3 regions of the Rahnella sp. ChDrAdgB13 genome follow, and region 3 is predicted to be linked to each of the others. Evidence: predicted binding sites of a transcription regulator. Region 3 holds the regulator's gene; each other region holds the start of a gene.

Region 1 (5,790 bases), on a different contig from region 3:
TCGATAAACTCTGGCCGGTGCTGACGCGCCAGCCGGAAGACCATGTGCCGTGGTCATCGCTGTTACCGCTGCCGCAGGCGTATATCGTGCCGGGCGGGCGTTTCAGCGAAACCTATTACTGGGATTCTTACTTCACCATGCTGGGGCTGGCAGAAAGCGGCCGCAATGATTTGCTGCGCACCATGGCAGACAACTTCGCCTGGATGATTGAGATGTACGGGCATATTCCCAACGGCAACAGGACGTATTATCTCAGCCGCTCACAGCCGCCGGTGTTTGCCCTGATGGTGGAACTGTTCGAGGAGGACGGCGTGCGCGGTGCGCGGCGTTATCTGGAACATCTGCTGAAAGAGTACGAATTCTGGATGGACGGCGCGGAATCGCTGATGCCCAATCAGGCATACCGTCACGTGGTTTGCCTGCCAGACGGCACGCTGCTGAACCGCTACTGGGACGACAGGGATACGCCGCGTGATGAATCGTGGCGCGAAGACGTGGAGACGGCGAAACATTCCAGCCGCCCGGCTAATGAAGTTTACCGTGATCTGCGCGCCGGTGCGGCGTCCGGCTGGGATTATTCCTCACGCTGGCTGCGCGATCCGGACAGACTGGCGAGTATCCGCACCACACAATTCATTCCGGTCGACCTGAACGCGTTCCTCTACAAACTGGAAAACGCAATTTCGAATATCTCCGGCCTGAAAGGCAACCGGGAGACGCAGGCGCTGTTCCGGCAGAAAGCGGAGATCCGCCGCGACGCCATTACCCGCTATCTGTGGGATGACGAAGACGGATGCTTCCGCGATTACGACTGGCATCGTCAGCAACTGGCGCTGTTTTCTGCCGCCAGCGTGGTGCCGCTGTTTGTCGGGCTCGCGACGCACGGACAGGCCGAAAGGGTCGCCGCCGTGGTACGCGAACGGCTGCTGACTTCCGGCGGTTTGCTGGCCACGGAGTTTGAAACCGGCGAACAATGGGACAAACCGAACGGCTGGGCACCGCTGCAATGGATGGCGATCCAGGGCTTCAAGCTGTACGGCAATGACGCGCTGGGCGACGAAATCGCCCGCAGCTGGCTGCGAACGGTGAATCAGTTTTATCAGAAACATCACAAGCTGATTGAGAAATACCACATTTCCGGCAGCGCCGCGCGCGAAGGGGGCGGCGGCGAATATCCGCTTCAGGACGGTTTCGGCTGGACCAACGGCGTTGTCCGCCGCCTGATCGGGCTGTATGGCGAGAATTACGAGTAAAGGTCTGACGCGCCAGTGCAGGAACAACCGTTTCATTGAAGGTATGTTAATACTGCCGGGACTCTCACTGCTTTGGGAAGCGGCAAAATAGCGATAGAGTTAAGCCCCGTCGTAAGCCGTTTTCACCGAAACATGAGAGTCAACACGATGCAGCCCGTCAAAAAATTCCGTTTTTATCGCCCGCTGAAAGGCCACAGTCACACGTTTGGTGAACAATGGTTCGCCCTCAAAGCCGAAGCATTCGCCCGGTTCTTTGGCACGCCGACGTTCCTCATCGCGCAGACAGTGATTGTGGCAGTCTGGATCTACCTGAACATCTCCGGGCTGTCCAAATTCGACCCCTATCCGTTTATTCTTCTGAATCTGGCCTTCAGTTTGCAGGCAGCTTACGCGGCACCGCTGATTTTACTGGCGCAGACCCGTCAGGCCGAACGCGACCAGGCACACGCGCTGACGGATGCTCAGCACCGTGAAGATCTGGATGATGCGATGGCAAAACGTCAGACTGTGGCTGAAGAAAATTCCGCCCAGTTACTGGTTTTAGTCCAGCAGAACATTCAGTTGACCTCGCTGACCAAAGAGCTGGCCGAGCGGATTGAAACCCTGACAACGCAGCTGGCCAGCCGGTAAACAAAACGCTACACCTCCTCATTCAAGTCACTTTTCTTTCGATAAATATCAGGCCGGGTTATCGCCCACGCATAATCCGGCCTGTTTACCGGTTCGTAACCGAATTTTTCATACAACCAGGGCGCGGTGGTGGTGAACAACACCATGCGGCGCAGGCGCGCGGAAACCGGATGCGACTGGCAGCATTCGACCAGCCAGCCGCCGAGGTTGTTACCCTGATAGTCTTCCAGCACATAGACGTCGCACAGGTAAGCAAAGGTGGCGTAATCAGTGATAAAGCGGGCGAAACCGATTTGTTTTTCGCCTTCAAACAGACCAAAGTTGAGACTGTTTTCAACGGAATCGCGCACGGTTTGCTCGTCAATTCCGGCAGCCCACGTTGAGCGGGTCAGGTAACGATGGATCGCCGGAATATCCTGCGCGGTTTTATCCGTGGTGATATGGAATGCGCCTTTTGTCCACTGGCATACGTCGGTTGCTGTCACTGTATTCTCCGCGAGTTTCGGTTGTTTTAATGATCACCGTACGAATGTAGCGCAGGCCGGTCGAGATTTCATACAGTCGGGCTGTAAAAAGCTGGCTGAATGCTGTATCCTGCACTCATCATTAATATGCTGTATATAATTACAGTATAAGGAGCGAGTCATGGCTGTTGAAACAAAATTTGTTGTCGTCAGAAAAGGTGAAGAGAAAATGACATTTGCCAATAAAAAAGATGCAGACGCTTACGACAAGATGCTCGATATGGCAGATACCTTCACCGAGTGGTTATCGCAGAGCGGGCTTGAGATTGACGAAGTGCTGGCGGAAAATATCGCGCTGCACCTCGCTGAGCAAAAAGATGCCGTTCAGCATATCCTGCGCACCAGTAAATTACCGGAAACCGTAGCGGTCGTTGCTGACGAGACCACTGAAGAAACCGCAGAGCCTGTAGCCGTGGAACACGTCGAAGCGGATGCAGAAACGGAAGAAAAAGCAGCACCTGCACCGAAAAAAGCCCGCGCAGTGAAAGCCGCCTGACTATTTTGCCATAAAGAGCGACGGAAACAGAAAGGGCACGCACTGGCAATATCCCGCGTGCCCCTTTATCACTGCATTTGCGCAACGTTTTCCCGCCAGAAATCAGCGAATTTCCGCTTCAACAATCGAGACGTAGCAACCTGTATCAATAATGCGGTTCAGTTTGAGATCGGCATCCGCCAGCAATGCTTTGATTTCATCTTCGGAACGCGTTTGCCCGCCATCAAAACTTGCCAGCAAAAGCAGATCGACTTCCTTGCCGCCGTGCCAGGCGTTTCCGCGCGGAATGACCGGTTCCATGATAAGCAGCTTCGAACCGGCGTGCATGGCATTGCGGCAGGTGCGTAGTATTTTGCGCGCCTGTTCTTCCGGCCAGTCCATCGTGATGTATTTCAACATATAAAAATCCGCCGTCGGGCAGGATTCAAAGAAACTGCCGGGATGCAATTCCCAGCGGGAATCATCGCCCAGCTCGCTGAGACGGTTTTTAGGCAAGACCTGCGGCTGATCGAATAAAATACCGTGCAGCGTCGGATTATGTTGCAACACTTTTAATAATAATCCGCCCATGCCACCGGCAATATCCACGACGGTTGATTTATCAGGGAAATGATAACTCCGAACGATGAAGTTATTTTCAATCGAAGACATGGATGACATTCCCCGGTCAAAATCATTAATACCGTCATGCGCACTTTCCTGAGCCCAATACTCGTAGAAATTCATACCGTAACGATTTTTAAAGGCGGATTCGCCGCGAATATTTTCTATAACATTTCCGAGCGGAAGCCAGAGTGTTTCATGCGTCAGCATTAATACTGCCGCACGCAGGGAACCGGGGACGTCTGAACGTAAGAATTCGGCGGAAGGCGTCAGGGAAAACTCACCGTTTTCATGTTCCTTAAAGATATTCTTAGACGCCACCATCCGCATCACACGGTAGAGTTGCCGCGGGTTGACGCCCAGTTCTTTGCCCAGTACATCGGGCGTTTTAGGGCCTTTGACCAGACAATCAGCAACGCATAACTCCGCCACGGCGCGCAGTGACGCCTGAAAGGTATATCCCATTGCCTGCTCTAATAAATGCAAAGCCGCTGAATCACTTTCTGAAATAGCAACAGTTGTGTTAGTCACAATAATTCTCCACGCAAAATTGAAATGCGAATAAATTTGCAAAACAACGCTGCAATTTTATTTGTCCATAGAGAGAAATTATTCTCGGGAAAAACATTAGGACAGAAAAAGAGAAACAACAATGTCAGGGTAAATTCAGAAAAGATAAACCCGTAAAGATAACGGGCCGCTGTCATTTAAACGGGACGCGACTTTATTTGATAAAATAAAAATGGCGTTACCGGGACGCCATTTTTGTTAGTTTTCAGAGCCAGATTACTTCGTCTCGTATTTATTTCGGCTCGTAACGAATATATCCCGCTACGCCGCCTTTACCGCCATCTTTTGGATGATTAATGCCGTCGCTGACGCTGACCACCGGGAAATCAAACGGCGATACGCCTTCGATACAGGCGACATTCACGCCATAGAATTCAGGATTGGAACGGCGCTGGTGGAAGGTGTAAATCCCGCAAACTGAGCAGAAGAAATGGGCTGCTTCGCCGGTATTGAACCGGTATTCGGTAAGCGAGTCCTTGCCCTTGATCACATCCACTTCCTGAGCCGGGACGACGACCGCCCCGCGCATACGGCAGAACGAACAATTGCAGCGGAGCACGTTGTTATAGCCATCAGTCAGTACGGCGCTGAAGACAACCGAACCGCAATGACATTGGGCGGACACTTTATCTGACATGGAAATCTCCTGAGATCGTCCGGCAAATGAGCGGGTTAGCCGGTTTACCGTGTTGACTGTTTTCATAGAAGCTGACAGGCGTTCAGTTACGTTAGCCGCTTTTTTATCATTGCTCAACCGCATGACAACACGTCAGGTTGGCGCTATGTTACTGGCAATTTATTTTTGCGGAGCGGGTAATGGACATTATCGGGATCATTCTCTCGGCGGGGAAAGCCTCAGTTAACGTGGCGCTTTACACGCTGATCCCAATCATGGTGGTCATGCTGATCATCATGAAGTACCTGGAAGTTCGTGGCGTTCTCGACGGGATTGTCCGGCTGGTGACGCCGGTTTTACGCCCTTTTGGCGTCACGGGTATGGCAGTATTTGCCCTGATCCAGCTGAATTTTGTGAGTTTCGCGGCACCGCTGGCGTCACTGGCGCTGATGGAAAAGAGAGGGACGTCCGACCGCCATCTCGCCGCCACGCTGGCCATGCTTTTTGCCATGGGGCAGGGCAATGTGTTTTATCCGCTTATTCCTTACGGCCTGCACTGGGGCGCGGCGATTATCATTTCTATTGTCGGTGGACTCGGCGCAGCCAGTGCGACCTACTATCTGTTTGGCCGTCGTCTTTCGGCCACCGCACCGGAACGTGAAGGTAATCCGCTGGAAGACAAGGCCGGCAAAGGGCTGATCGCCATCATTAACGGCGCGGGCTCGGATGCAATCCGTCTGGCGCTGGGTTCTGTGCCGATGCTGATCCTCTCGCTGACCGTCGTCGGTATTTTAAAAGAAGCCGGGGCGATTGAGTTTCTGACCCGTCTGCTCGGGCCAGTGCTGGGATATTTCAGTATTTCAGACGTGTACGTTCTGCCCGCGCTGACCAAAATGCTTGCGGGCGGCACCGCCTATTACGGCGTGGTGTCTGACCTGATTCATCGCGGGCTTTTTTCCCCGCAGCAGGTCAATGCTTCCAGTGGTTTTCTGATCCAGACGCTCGATTTACCCGGTATCGGTATTTTTCTGGGGATCGCCAGCCGCTTCGTCCGGCTGTTCCGCTTTGCGCTACCGGGCGCGATCATCGGCATCCTCA
Region 2 (5,790 bases), on a different contig from region 3:
CGTCTCGTCAAGCTGTGCCAGCGTGCCTTGCGCTACGTTGCGCCCGCCGTCCACCAGACAAAACCGGTCAGCAACGCTGCGGATGAACGGCAATTTATGCCCGACCAGAAGCAGCGTCAGACCAAGGTCACGGTTCAGGCGGTGAATGATGTTACCCATATTCGCCGCCATTGATGCGCTGGTGTGTTCGGTCGGTTCGTCGAGGATCAGAAGTTCAGGCTCCTGAACCAGCGCGCGGCTGATCGCCAGTTGCTGCTGCTGGCTCTCATCGAGCTCTCCCGCTTTACGCATTCCCATTTCCTTAAGCGTCGGAAACAGGTCGTAGACCTCTTCAGGCACGCGACGCGTCTTATTCCGGCTGGCCATCATGGCAATTTGCAGGTTTTCATCGACACTCATCTGCGAAAAAATCTGCCGGCCCTGTGGCACATAACCGATACCGATTTGCGCACGGCTTTCCACTGGCAGATTTAACAAACTCTGAGGCTCTTCGTCGCGCGACTGCCAGGAGATCGCCCCGCTTTTCACCGGAAGATGGCCCATAATGCAGTTCACCAGCGTGGTTTTCCCCACGCCATTTCGGCCGATCAGACACGTACATTGACCGCGGTACAGTTCGAGATTGATATCCCACAGAATATGTTTTTGCCCATAATACTGATTAACTGATTTTACACTTAACATCAGACCTCCCTCCCGCACGGAGCATTCCGCTGAACTTCGCTTTGACCGCCACTGTCACATTTCTGACATTTATGTTCCGCTGTTAACGCCGTAACACAGAATTAAATCCCGTTGATTACCGGCCAACCTCTCAGCATCAATTACAGATAAACAGCCATTAACCAGTGATAAATGGGGTTAACCGCTTTTTCCTTGCACTAAAAATGACTTTGCTTAGCAAAAAACAGGGTAATCATCAGATTTCACTTTCAGGTGAAAAAAGCGGTTCCGGCTACAGGAAACGCTTCCTACAGTGACACTGCAACTCTCAGGCCAAGTTTGTAAAAGTGCCGGGGAAAAGAGAAGTTACAGGGGTGTTAACAGCGGGGCGCACGGCGATTTAGGATTATTCATTAGTGTTGCTCAGGTTTTAACAGAACCGGTCAGACGCGGGAAAAGGGCAACTGCACTTTGCCAGTGCCGCTCTCTCTGATTTTGGTGCAAACGTAAGGGGAGTAAGAAGCAAAAAAATCCTGATGAGATGCACTTTTGGATTTTGCAAGAAACATCCGACCAGAAATCTAGGCAAAATAGGCATAAATAAAGTCTGAAAAAAGGGAAAAAATAACTAAAAAAGATGCTGATCCCCCCTCCGGCGTCTGAAGTGCACTTTTTGCCAACTCCCGCAGCACGGGGCGTGCTGAGAGTTATCCACTATTCCTGTGGATAACCATGTGCATGAGAGTAAGAAAAGATGCTACAGACGAGTCGGGGCGCGGGTTGTGCTCACTTTGCCCGTATTCGCAGCTTTTTGATGATGTTGTTTATAATCAGTGAGTTAGTTAAAAGCAATATGCCCGTAATTCGTTCGTCATAGTTGTGTCAGAATTCGTCAACCTGTGGTCAGAAAGTTAACGGATGAAAAATTTTGGGGATAATTGTCACCTGATGGTGAGAATTCTTTTTCGTAATAACCTAAAAAAGTGCAGATGAAGCAACCTGTTAAATCACCGGTGATTTTTATCGATTGGAGGCTGGTTTTATATACAGTACTATAGGGCGGTAAAATCAAGGCTGGCAAAATTCGCGGAGTCTTTCATACTGTTTTTCCGTGAGCGCCTTTCGTACGGCCTTATGCGTTTTCATTTCAGCCAGGTAGCCCGTCATGAGTAAAGAGTTCAAACTGCATTCCGAATTTAAGCCATCAGGCGATCAGCCTGAGGCAATACGCCGTCTGGAAGAAGGGCTGGAGAACGGTCTGGCGCACCAGACGTTACTCGGCGTTACCGGTTCCGGTAAAACCTTCACCGTCGCGAACGTGATTGCTGACCTGAACCGGCCGACGATGGTTCTCGCGCCCAATAAAACCCTCGCGGCCCAGCTATATGGCGAAATGAAAGAGTTCTTCCCGGAGAACGCCGTCGAATATTTTGTTTCTTACTACGATTATTATCAGCCAGAAGCGTATGTCCCGAGTTCAGACACGTTTATCGAAAAAGATTCCTCGGTGAACGAACACATCGAGCAGATGCGACTTTCCGCGACCAAAGCGCTGCTTGAGCGCCGCGACGTCATCGTGGTGGCATCCGTTTCGGCGATCTACGGTCTGGGCGACCCGGATCTGTATCTGAAAATGATGCTCCATCTGACCAAGGGGATGATTATCGATCAGCGCGCGATCGTGCGCCGTCTGGCCGAGCTGCAATATGCCCGCAATGATCAGGTTTTCCAGCGCAGTACTTTCCGCGTCCGTGGCGAAGTGATCGACGTCTTCCCGGCGGAATCGGACGATCTGGCGCTGCGCATCGAGCTTTTCGATCAGGAAGTCGAGCGGCTTTCCCTTTTCGATCCGCTGACCGGTCAGGTGCAGCACGAAGTTCCGCGTTTCACCATTTACCCGAAAACGCACTACGTCACCCCGCGTGAACGTATTTTGCAGGCGATGGAAGAGATCAAAGTCGATCTGGCCGATCGCCGCAAGGTGTTGCTGGATAACAACAAACTGCTCGAAGAACAGCGTCTCAGCCAGCGTACGCAGTTTGATCTCGAAATGATGAATGAGCTGGGTTATTGCTCGGGTATCGAAAACTATTCGCGCTACCTTTCAGGGCGCGGGCCGGGCGAGCCGCCGCCGACACTGTTTGACTACCTGCCTGCCGACGGTTTGCTGATAGTCGATGAATCCCACGTCACCATTCCGCAAATCGGCGGGATGTATAAAGGCGACCGCTCGCGTAAAGAAACGCTGGTGGAATACGGTTTCCGCCTGCCATCGGCGCTGGATAACCGCCCGATGCGTTTTGAAGAATTTGAAGCACTGGCGCCGCAGACGATTTATGTTTCCGCCACGCCAGGCGCTTACGAGCTGGATAAATCCGGCGGCGATGTCGTGGATCAGGTGGTGCGTCCGACCGGCTTGCTGGATCCGATTATTGAAGTGCGCCCGGTGACCACGCAGGTTGACGATCTGCTGTCTGAAATCCGCAAACGCGTTGCCATCAATGAGCGTGTGCTGGTCACCACGCTGACCAAACGCATGGCCGAGGATTTGACCGAGTATCTGGAAGAACACGGCGAGAAGGTGCGTTACCTGCACTCTGATATCGATACTGTCGAGCGCGTGGAGATCATTCGCGATTTGCGTCTCGGTGAATTCGATGTGCTGGTGGGCATCAACTTGCTGAGGGAAGGGCTGGATATGCCGGAAGTTTCTCTGGTGGCAATCCTTGATGCCGACAAGGAGGGTTTCCTGCGTTCTGAACGTTCGCTTATCCAGACCATTGGTCGTGCGGCGCGTAACCTCAACGGTAAAGCCATTCTTTACGGCGACAGAATCACGAATTCAATGGCCAAAGCTATCGGTGAAACGGAGCGTCGTCGTGCGAAACAGGAAGCTTACAACCTGGAAAACGGCATTACGCCGATGGGCCTGAACAAGAAGATTTCCGACATCCTGCAACTGGGCCAGCCGAAGACCAAAAAGAACAAAGACAAGCGCGATGCCGAAGCGGCGCAAACCTACAAATCGCTTACGCCTAAAGCGCTGGAACAGCGCATTAAAGAGCTGGAAAGCAAAATGTATGCGCACGCCCAGAATCTGGAATTCGAAGAAGCGGCCAATACACGTGACGAACTCCACGCCCTGCGTGAACAGTTTATTGCTCTTTCGTAAGGGAAAAATGATAAAGTGCGCGGCCTGAAAATTGATAAGGAAAAGCGAGCCAATGACTGATACACCACAAAATCCCGGTGCGGCGAAAGATCCGTTGCACGGTGTCACGCTGGAAAAACTGCTGACAACGCTGGTGGATAATTTTGGCTGGCCCGCACTGGCCTCGCAGGTCAATATTAACTGCTTCAAAAGCGATCCGAGCATCAAGTCCAGTCTGAAATTTCTGCGCTGCACGCCCTGGGCGCGTAAGGAAGTAGAAACGCTGTATCTGGATTTTATCGAAGGCCATTTGCGCCCTGATATGACGCGCAGCAAACGTCGCACGCCGCTCTCCGCTGAAAAGCCGCAAAAGCCTAAAGTCAGTACCGTGAAACCTGCCGCCGACAGCCCGTGGAATAATCATCCGCTGGTGAAAAAGTAAATCATTTGCATTTCATTGTGTTTATTTGAGGGAAAGAGTCGTGTCAGAGCAACATGTTCTTATTGTGGTGGATATGCAAAACGGCGTTTTCGCTTCCCCGCGTTATGACCGCAGCGGACGGGCTGAGCGTATTAATCAGCTGATTGACCGGGCAGGGCGCGTCATCTTCATTCAGCACGCTGAAGGTGAAATGACCGAAGGCAGCGAATTCTGGCAGGTGTTGCCTGACCTACATCAGCCCGAAGGAGCGATTTCTGTCACCAAAACCGCCTGTGATTCTTTCTATCGCACCACGCTGGACGCGGTACTACAGGAACTGAACACGACCCGTTTTACGGTCTGTGGTTGTGCGACAGATTATTGTGTGGATACGACCATCAAAGTCGCCGCCAGCAAAGGTTATGCCGTGACCGTTGCGTCGGATGCGCATACAACCGGCGACCGTACGCATGTTACCGCGCAGCAACTGATTGGTCAGCATAACGAAGTGTGGCGTGAATTATCCGTGCCCGGCAATCCGGTCACAGTAAAAACCACCGCAGAAATTCTCGCTGACTGGCAGTAAATTCGGTTTCCCAAACGTCAAAAAGGCCGCTTTACGCGGCCTTTCGTATTTCTGCTAATGATAAATCAGAGCATCTTTTGCAGCGCTTCTTCTACCGCCATCCGCAACATATCGCGGTCATGGCGATACGGAATATCACTGGCTTCCAGCGGGCTTTGAATAATCAGATGCGCTTTGGCACTTTCGCCCAGCGTCACTTTCGGCCCGACAATCGCGGCATCAGCGCGACGGCCAATGCGCTTTTCGATCATATCCAGTTTGTCATCCAGGGTCAGCGACGCCGCAGCAACGCTCAGCTCTTTCCCCAGATTCCCGATATATACGATGTGCGCACGGCTGCGGCGCAGGGCGGTGGTGAGATCTTCCATCAGTAACAGCGGCATCAGGCTGGTAAAGAAACTGCCGGGGCCAATCAGGATGAGGTTCGCTTCGGCGATGGCGTGTAACGCTTCGCGTGTAGCCGGAACCTGTGGCTCCAGCAGTAATTCCCGCGGGATTTGCGTCAGTTTATCGACGTTCACTTCGCCGTGAACCCGCTGACCGGTCGCGTCGATCGCGGCTAAATCTACCGGTTGTTCGGACATCGGAATCAGCTCAGCGTCCACTTTCAGCAGGCTGCGCACCAGATTGATCGCTTCCAGCGGACGGACGGTCAGGTGATCCAGTGCGCGCAGCATCAGGTTGCCGAGATTGTGTCCGTCCAGTTCGCCCTGGCCGCTGAAGCGGTATTCGAACATCGCAGAGGCTAAGCTCGGTTCGGTGATCAGCTGGTTGAGGCAGTTGCGCATATCGCCCCAGGCGATGCCGCCCACCGAACGACGGATACGGCCGGTTGAACCGCCGTTGTCGGTCGTGGTCACAATGCCGGTGAGACGCGGGCCCAGCGAAGAAAGAGAAGACATTACGCGGCCCAGGCCGTGCCCTCCGCCTAATGCCACCACCCGGTCGAGGTCAGCTAATGTTCGATTG
Region 3 (5,790 bases):
ATATAGCCCTCAGCGCGTAACGTGCCGACGAGCGTCGAGAACACCGCTTTGTCGAAGAATTCTGGCGCATTGATACCGTGAAGTACGGACAAACGCTGCGCCATAATCCGGCTCTCTTTTTCCAGCGCACCACGGTTGATGCTTGGATTATTGGTGAGCAGGGAGAAGGTGATCGCGTAGCGTTGCAGCGTTTCACGCACACCTGCGGCCAGCAGTTGCAACGTGCGGATACGCGCCGGGTTAAGCGTCAGTTCGTCGTCTTCCAGATGAATGATTTGCTGACGAGCCAGTTCCAGCGTCAGGACATCCAGCACCTGCGGCAGCTCCGACTTATCGAAATACATAAACAGTTCAGCTTTGAGCATCGGGTAAATCAGCTCTACCTGACGCAGCAATTCAGCACGACTCACATGGCGGTGGTGCATCACGATACTTGAAATCAGCGACGGCAAAACCAGCATATGGTGGATGTTGTTGCGGTAATACGTCATCAGCACCGCTTGTTCGCGCGGCAGAACGATGATGTCGCCGATATTGTCTTTCTCGACCTGGAACTTGTTCATGTTCAGCGCGTGATCGAGCAGCTGATCGGCGCTCAGATCAGGCACAGTCGAATCCGCGTTATAAGGTACGTTACGCAGCAATTGCAGATAGCAGTCGATTTGTTCGATCAGCTGTTCGCGGGTCAGTGAGCGCTGTCGTGATGCCAGCAGCGCGGTACAACACAGGTTCATGGCATTGGCTGCCGCTGAGTTGTTGATACGCACCATGATCTGCTCTGCCAGATCCTGCACCGTTGGCGTCAGCCAGCTTGGACGTTGCGCTTCGATAGGATCGATTGCTTCACGCCAGGTCGGCACATTCTGGTTCAGGTACGTGGTCAGATGCAGCGGCTCACCGAAATTGACATAACCCTGGCCAAGGTTGCGCAGTTTGCGTAGACCATTGAGCATCTGGGTCAGGCTTTCTTTTTCTTTGGTCGCACCGCGCAATTCTTTAGCATACGTGCCCACTTCCATCACGTGCTCATAACCGATGTAAATCGGCACTAACGTAATCGGACGTGAACCGCCGCGCAGCATGGCCTGAATGGTCATCGCCAGCGTACCGGTTTTGGGTTCCAGCAGGCGTCCGGTGCGTGAACGACCCCCTTCGACAAAGTATTCGACCGAATAACCACGGCTGAACAACTCGCCCAGATATTCACGGAAAACGGTGGAATAGAGTTTGTTGCCTTTAAAGGTACGACGAATGAAGAACGCGCCAAGACGGCGGAAAATCGGACCGGCTGGCCAGAAATTCAGGTTGATACCGGCAGCGATATGCGGCGGCACCAGCCCCTGGTGATAGAGCACGTAAGACAACAGCAGGTAGTCCATATGACTGCGGTGGCAGGGCACATACACAATTTCCTGACCATCCAGCGCCAGCTGACGGACACGCTCAGCATTGTTGACGTTGATGCCTTTATATAAGCGGTTCCACGTCCAGCTCAGCACACGGTCCGACAGACGCACGGCCTCATAAGAGAAATTCGCCGCGATTTCTTCCATCAGCGCGATAGCATTCTGCTGGGCTTTTTCATGGGAAATTTTCTTGCTGCGGGCTTCGTCTTCAATCGCTTTTTCGATGGCCTTGGAAGCCAGCAGCTTATTGAATAAATCCTGACGAGCTGGAAGGCGCGGGCCAACTGCCGCCAGACGCTGGCGGGAGAAATGCATGCGCGCCACGCGTGCCAGTTTCTGAGCGATAGTTTTGTCTGTACCGTGTTCCGTCGCCATATAGCGCAGGGAAACGGTATTAGAGAAACGAACAAAACTGTCACGTCCGAGCCACAGCACGGCGAAGAATTTCTGGATGCCATTCAGCACGCGCAGATGCGGCGTATCATCCTGACCTTCCCGGCCCGGCGCACGACCAAACATCACGGAAACTGGCAGCATTTGAATGTCTAAATCCGGATTGTTGCGATGCAAATCCAGATAGTCGTGGAACAGCTTTACGGATTCCTGCTTCGGCGTGTAATAAGAGAATACGCGCGGGCCTTCAGCAATGAAAACATGGCTTGGCAGCAGGGTTCCGTCGATTTCCAGCGGAATAAGAGGGTCGGGCAGATTCTCGGCCAGACATTGCGCACGCAACGTCAGCAAGTCTGCTTTGGAGTTATAAGGCAATACGTACAAAATCGGGCGCGTCGGGTCTAAATGCAACTCGGTAACCGGATCTGAAGGTATGACCTTGCTCTTTACCAGCAATGAGAGTGGTAAATTCAATAATGTGTAATAAAGTCTACGCCAACCTGACATAAAAACGTGAAGCCTCTTGTTAGCAATTTCGCCGCAAGGATACCAGAAAGCTCAGATGAGATCTGTGGTGATGCGATACCATATAACAGCTAAAATGCTGCAAACACTCAAAGGATCAGTACCCGAAATGGCGAACCAAGTCACCGGATTTACCCGAATTTATAAAGCAGCCGGATATTCCTGGAAAGGATTGAAAGCCGCATGGCAAAATGAAGCGGCTTTTCGCCAGGAAGCCAGCGTCGCTATCCCGCTAATTTTGTTATCTTTCTGGCTGGATGTCAGCAGTATAGAACGTATCCTGCTGATTGGCTCCGTCGTGCTGGTGTGTGTGACTGAACTGCTTAACAGCGCCATTGAATCCGCGATTGACCGCATCGGGCCTGAGTTTCACGTCCTGTCTGGACGTGCGAAAGATATTGGCTCCGCCGCCGTACTTCTGACCATCATATTGGCGATTTTTGTCTGGGTCAGCATCTTTTGGCCGCGATGGTTCTGATCTGGAACCTGTATTCCAGGAATTGTCGTTATGCCCTGTTTTTATTCAATCTTAGGTTTTCATTGCCCGTTTAGCTGTATATACTCACAGCAAGACTGTATAAACAACCAGGGGGCGGAATGAAAGCTTTAACGACCAGACAACAAGAGGTCTACGACCTTATTCGCGATCATATCTCCACCACCGGTATGCCACCGACCCGCGCAGAGATTGCATCCCGTCTGGGGTTCCGTTCCCCGAACGCGGCGGAAGAACACCTGAAAGCGCTGGCGCGTAAAGGCGTTATCGAGATCGTTTCCGGTGCTTCGCGCGGTATTCGTCTGCTGATGGAAGAAGAAGAAGGTTTACCGCTGATTGGCCGCGTTGCCGCCGGTGAACCGCTGCTGGCTCAGCAGCACATCGAAGGACATTACCAGGTCGATCCGGCCATGTTTAAACCGAGTGCGGATTTCCTGCTGCGCGTCAGCGGGATGTCGATGCGTGATATCGGTATTCTGGATGGTGACCTGCTGGCAGTACACAAAACGCAGGACGTCCGTAACGGGCAGGTTGTCGTTGCGCGTATTGATGATGAAGTCACGGTCAAACGCCTGAAGAAACAGGGCAGTGTTGTTCAGCTGTTGCCTGAAAACAGCGAATTCCAGCCGATTGTGGTTGATTTGCGTGAACAGAATTTCAGCATTGAAGGTCTGGCGGTTGGCGTTATCCGCAACGGCGACTGGATCTAATCTGCGCTTAAGTTCTACGTTGCAGGTGCATTGGCCGCCTCTGACGCGCCTGTAAATATCAGTATCTCATCGCCCCGTTTTGGGGCGATATTGTTTGAAGCTGCTAATAAACTTTCCCGATAAAATCCTTTTTCTCACGTGTTATCCGCTGCGTTGCCTGTTTAGAGCAAATACCGGATTTGCACTCTCTGTGCTCTGAATTACCGGCCTTTTTCAGTCAGACAGATTCCAATTCCACGTTATATCCTGCTTTGGATTAATCCTAATAGTGGTTTTTATCCCTGTTTTGGGAAGACGAATCCGCATTCTCTACTAAGCTTTGAAGTGTTAAGGACGGGCTGCCAGCAAACGTGCAGCTCCACAACCCAAGGTAACAGGAGATATTTATCATGAATAAGGACCAAGCCGACGGTAACTGGAAGCAGTTCAAAGGGAAAGTGAAAGAACAGTGGGGTAAGCTGACTGATGACGACCTGACAGTCGTTGAAGGTAAACGTGATCAGCTGGTAGGTAAGATTCAGGAGCGATATGGCTATCAGAAGGATCAGGCCGAGAAAGAGCTCAAGGATTGGGAATCGAAAAACAAATATCACTGGTAACACGCGACTCCCCCTCGCGTATCAGTGACGTATCCTGAGTTATTGCTGCTCCTACCCGGAACACTTTCAGGATACGGGTACAAGGATGTACCCAACCTTCAACATCTTCCTTCTACACCTTAAATTATCCGTTCAGCTGCGTTAAAACCCTTCCGCTTTACGCCTTTTGAAATTCCATCAAAAACACCTGATTTCTCAGCGTTTTTTTACCACAATACTGTGGTCGTGTTCGCAATGATCGTGGCTGTCGCAGGTTTCAACAACTTTGCATTCGGCACATAAGCCATGTGCTTCAACGACCGAATGACGCAACTCAAAACCAGATTCAAGCGCCAGTTTCGCCAGACGTTCTTCAATGCCGTCTGTGGTTTTTTCCGTGACCAGCCCGCAGCGGTCACAGATAAACAGCGCTGAAGTGTGGCTCGGCTCTTCGAAATGATGGCAAAGCACATAGCTGTTAGCCGATTCAACCCGATGAATAAACCCTTGTTCCAGCAGAAAATCCAGCGCCCGGTAAACCGTTGGCGGTTTGGCCTGTGGTTCGCTGACGCGCAGCAGATCCAGCAAGTCATAGGCGCTGATCGCACCGGGTTGTTGCGCCATCAGTCGCAAAACTTCCAGCCGCTGCGGTGTAAGACGAACATTGCGCTGCTGGCAAAGTTCTTCAGCTTGTGAAAGTAATTTTTCCGGATTATTCAGGGTCATAGCAACATTCTCTGAGCGCAGATTGGGATAAATAGGCCACATCATGCAGCCATTCTTAATTTTATCATGCTTCAGCCAGATCGACGAATTATGCGCCGCTCAGCCCGCCATACCTTCCAGCGCTTTTTCCACATACAGGTAACCAATACCCATAATTTGCTGCTCGCGGCTTAGCGTGCCGGGCGCAATGTGTGTCGCCTGCGTTTTGACATGATCGGTTCTGTCAAACGGGTTCAGCCCGCTCTGTGCGCGGACGGCGTTCAGCCAGACGTCGCCGAATCCGCAACTGCGACCGTACAGATAAATACGGTTAATGTTCAAAATATTGAGGAAATTATACAGGCTCAGTCCCAGCGCCCGCGCACCCTCCATCACCTGCGCGCAAAGTGCCGCGTCGCCCTGATGAAACCGGTCAATCAGCTCCTGCGTGCCCGGTGTGCGTGGTGGCTGCAAAGGATTCTCTGTCACGATAAGCTGCCGGGCTTTTTTCTTCAGCGCCGACAGCGAAGCCAGCGTTTCCAAGCAACCGTAGCGACCACAGGCGCAGCGGCTGCCCTGCGGATCGACAATCGTGTGCCCGAGTTGCCCGCTGCCAAAAAGGCTGCCGCGATAAATCTGCTGATTGATCACGAAAGAAGATCCGATGCCGTAATCGACGTTGATCACGCAAAAATCATGCTGGTCGTTCGCGTGCTGCCACTTCTCGGCCAGCGCCAGCATGATGCAGTCGTTATCCATCAGGATTTCGGTTTGCAACTTCTCTTCGAGCAAATATTTAATCTCGATTTCGCCGGTCCACGGTGCTTGCGGCATGCGCTGAGACACGCCAGTAGTCGGATTCACCTGCCCGTGGATCGCCAGTGCCAGCCGGATTTTAAGGCCGGGGAATTTCTTCCGATACTGATGAAAACAGGCTTCGATCTGCGCCAGCATCGCTTCCGGCGTTTTGACCGCAA

Evidence for each region. The regulator LexA, encoded in region 3, represses DNA repair genes until DNA is damaged. The targets are predictions, from matches to a motif close to TNCTGTATGTACATACAGNA.
Region 1: a site for LexA is predicted at 2,496-2,515, ahead of J8X26_RS21245 (YebG family protein). Genes of this name have one in related genera too.
Region 2: a site for LexA is predicted at 1,696-1,715, ahead of uvrB (excinuclease ABC subunit UvrB). Genes of this name have one in related genera too.

Annotation. Positions count from the first base shown of each region.
Region 1 is NZ_JAEMGT010000092.1:75,113-80,902, forward strand. It holds gene J8X26_RS21230 (alpha,alpha-trehalase) at 1-1,253, shown strand, start outside; gene J8X26_RS21235 (DUF1003 domain-containing protein) at 1,401-1,883, shown strand; gene J8X26_RS21240 (GNAT family N-acetyltransferase) at 1,892-2,368, opposite strand; gene J8X26_RS21245 (YebG family protein) at 2,529-2,903, shown strand; gene J8X26_RS21250 (methyltransferase) at 3,006-4,037, opposite strand; gene J8X26_RS21255 (GFA family protein) at 4,309-4,713, opposite strand; gene J8X26_RS21260 (nucleoside recognition domain-containing protein) at 4,893-5,790, shown strand, end outside.
Region 2 is NZ_JAEMGT010000079.1:36,234-42,023, forward strand. It holds gene J8X26_RS19030 (ABC transporter ATP-binding protein) at 1-684, opposite strand, end outside; gene uvrB (excinuclease ABC subunit UvrB) at 1,829-3,835, shown strand; gene J8X26_RS19040 (VF530 family DNA-binding protein) at 3,888-4,256, shown strand; gene J8X26_RS19045 (isochorismatase family protein) at 4,297-4,821, shown strand; gene yvcK (uridine diphosphate-N-acetylglucosamine-binding protein YvcK) at 4,887-5,790, opposite strand, start outside.
Region 3 is NZ_JAEMGT010000008.1:68,697-74,486, reverse strand. It holds gene plsB (glycerol-3-phosphate 1-O-acyltransferase PlsB) at 1-2,306, opposite strand, end outside; gene J8X26_RS03870 (diacylglycerol kinase) at 2,434-2,802, shown strand; gene lexA (transcriptional repressor LexA) at 2,922-3,530, shown strand; gene J8X26_RS03860 (CsbD family protein) at 3,920-4,129, shown strand; gene zur (zinc uptake transcriptional repressor Zur) at 4,325-4,834, opposite strand; gene J8X26_RS03850 (ROK family transcriptional regulator) at 4,934-5,790, opposite strand, start outside.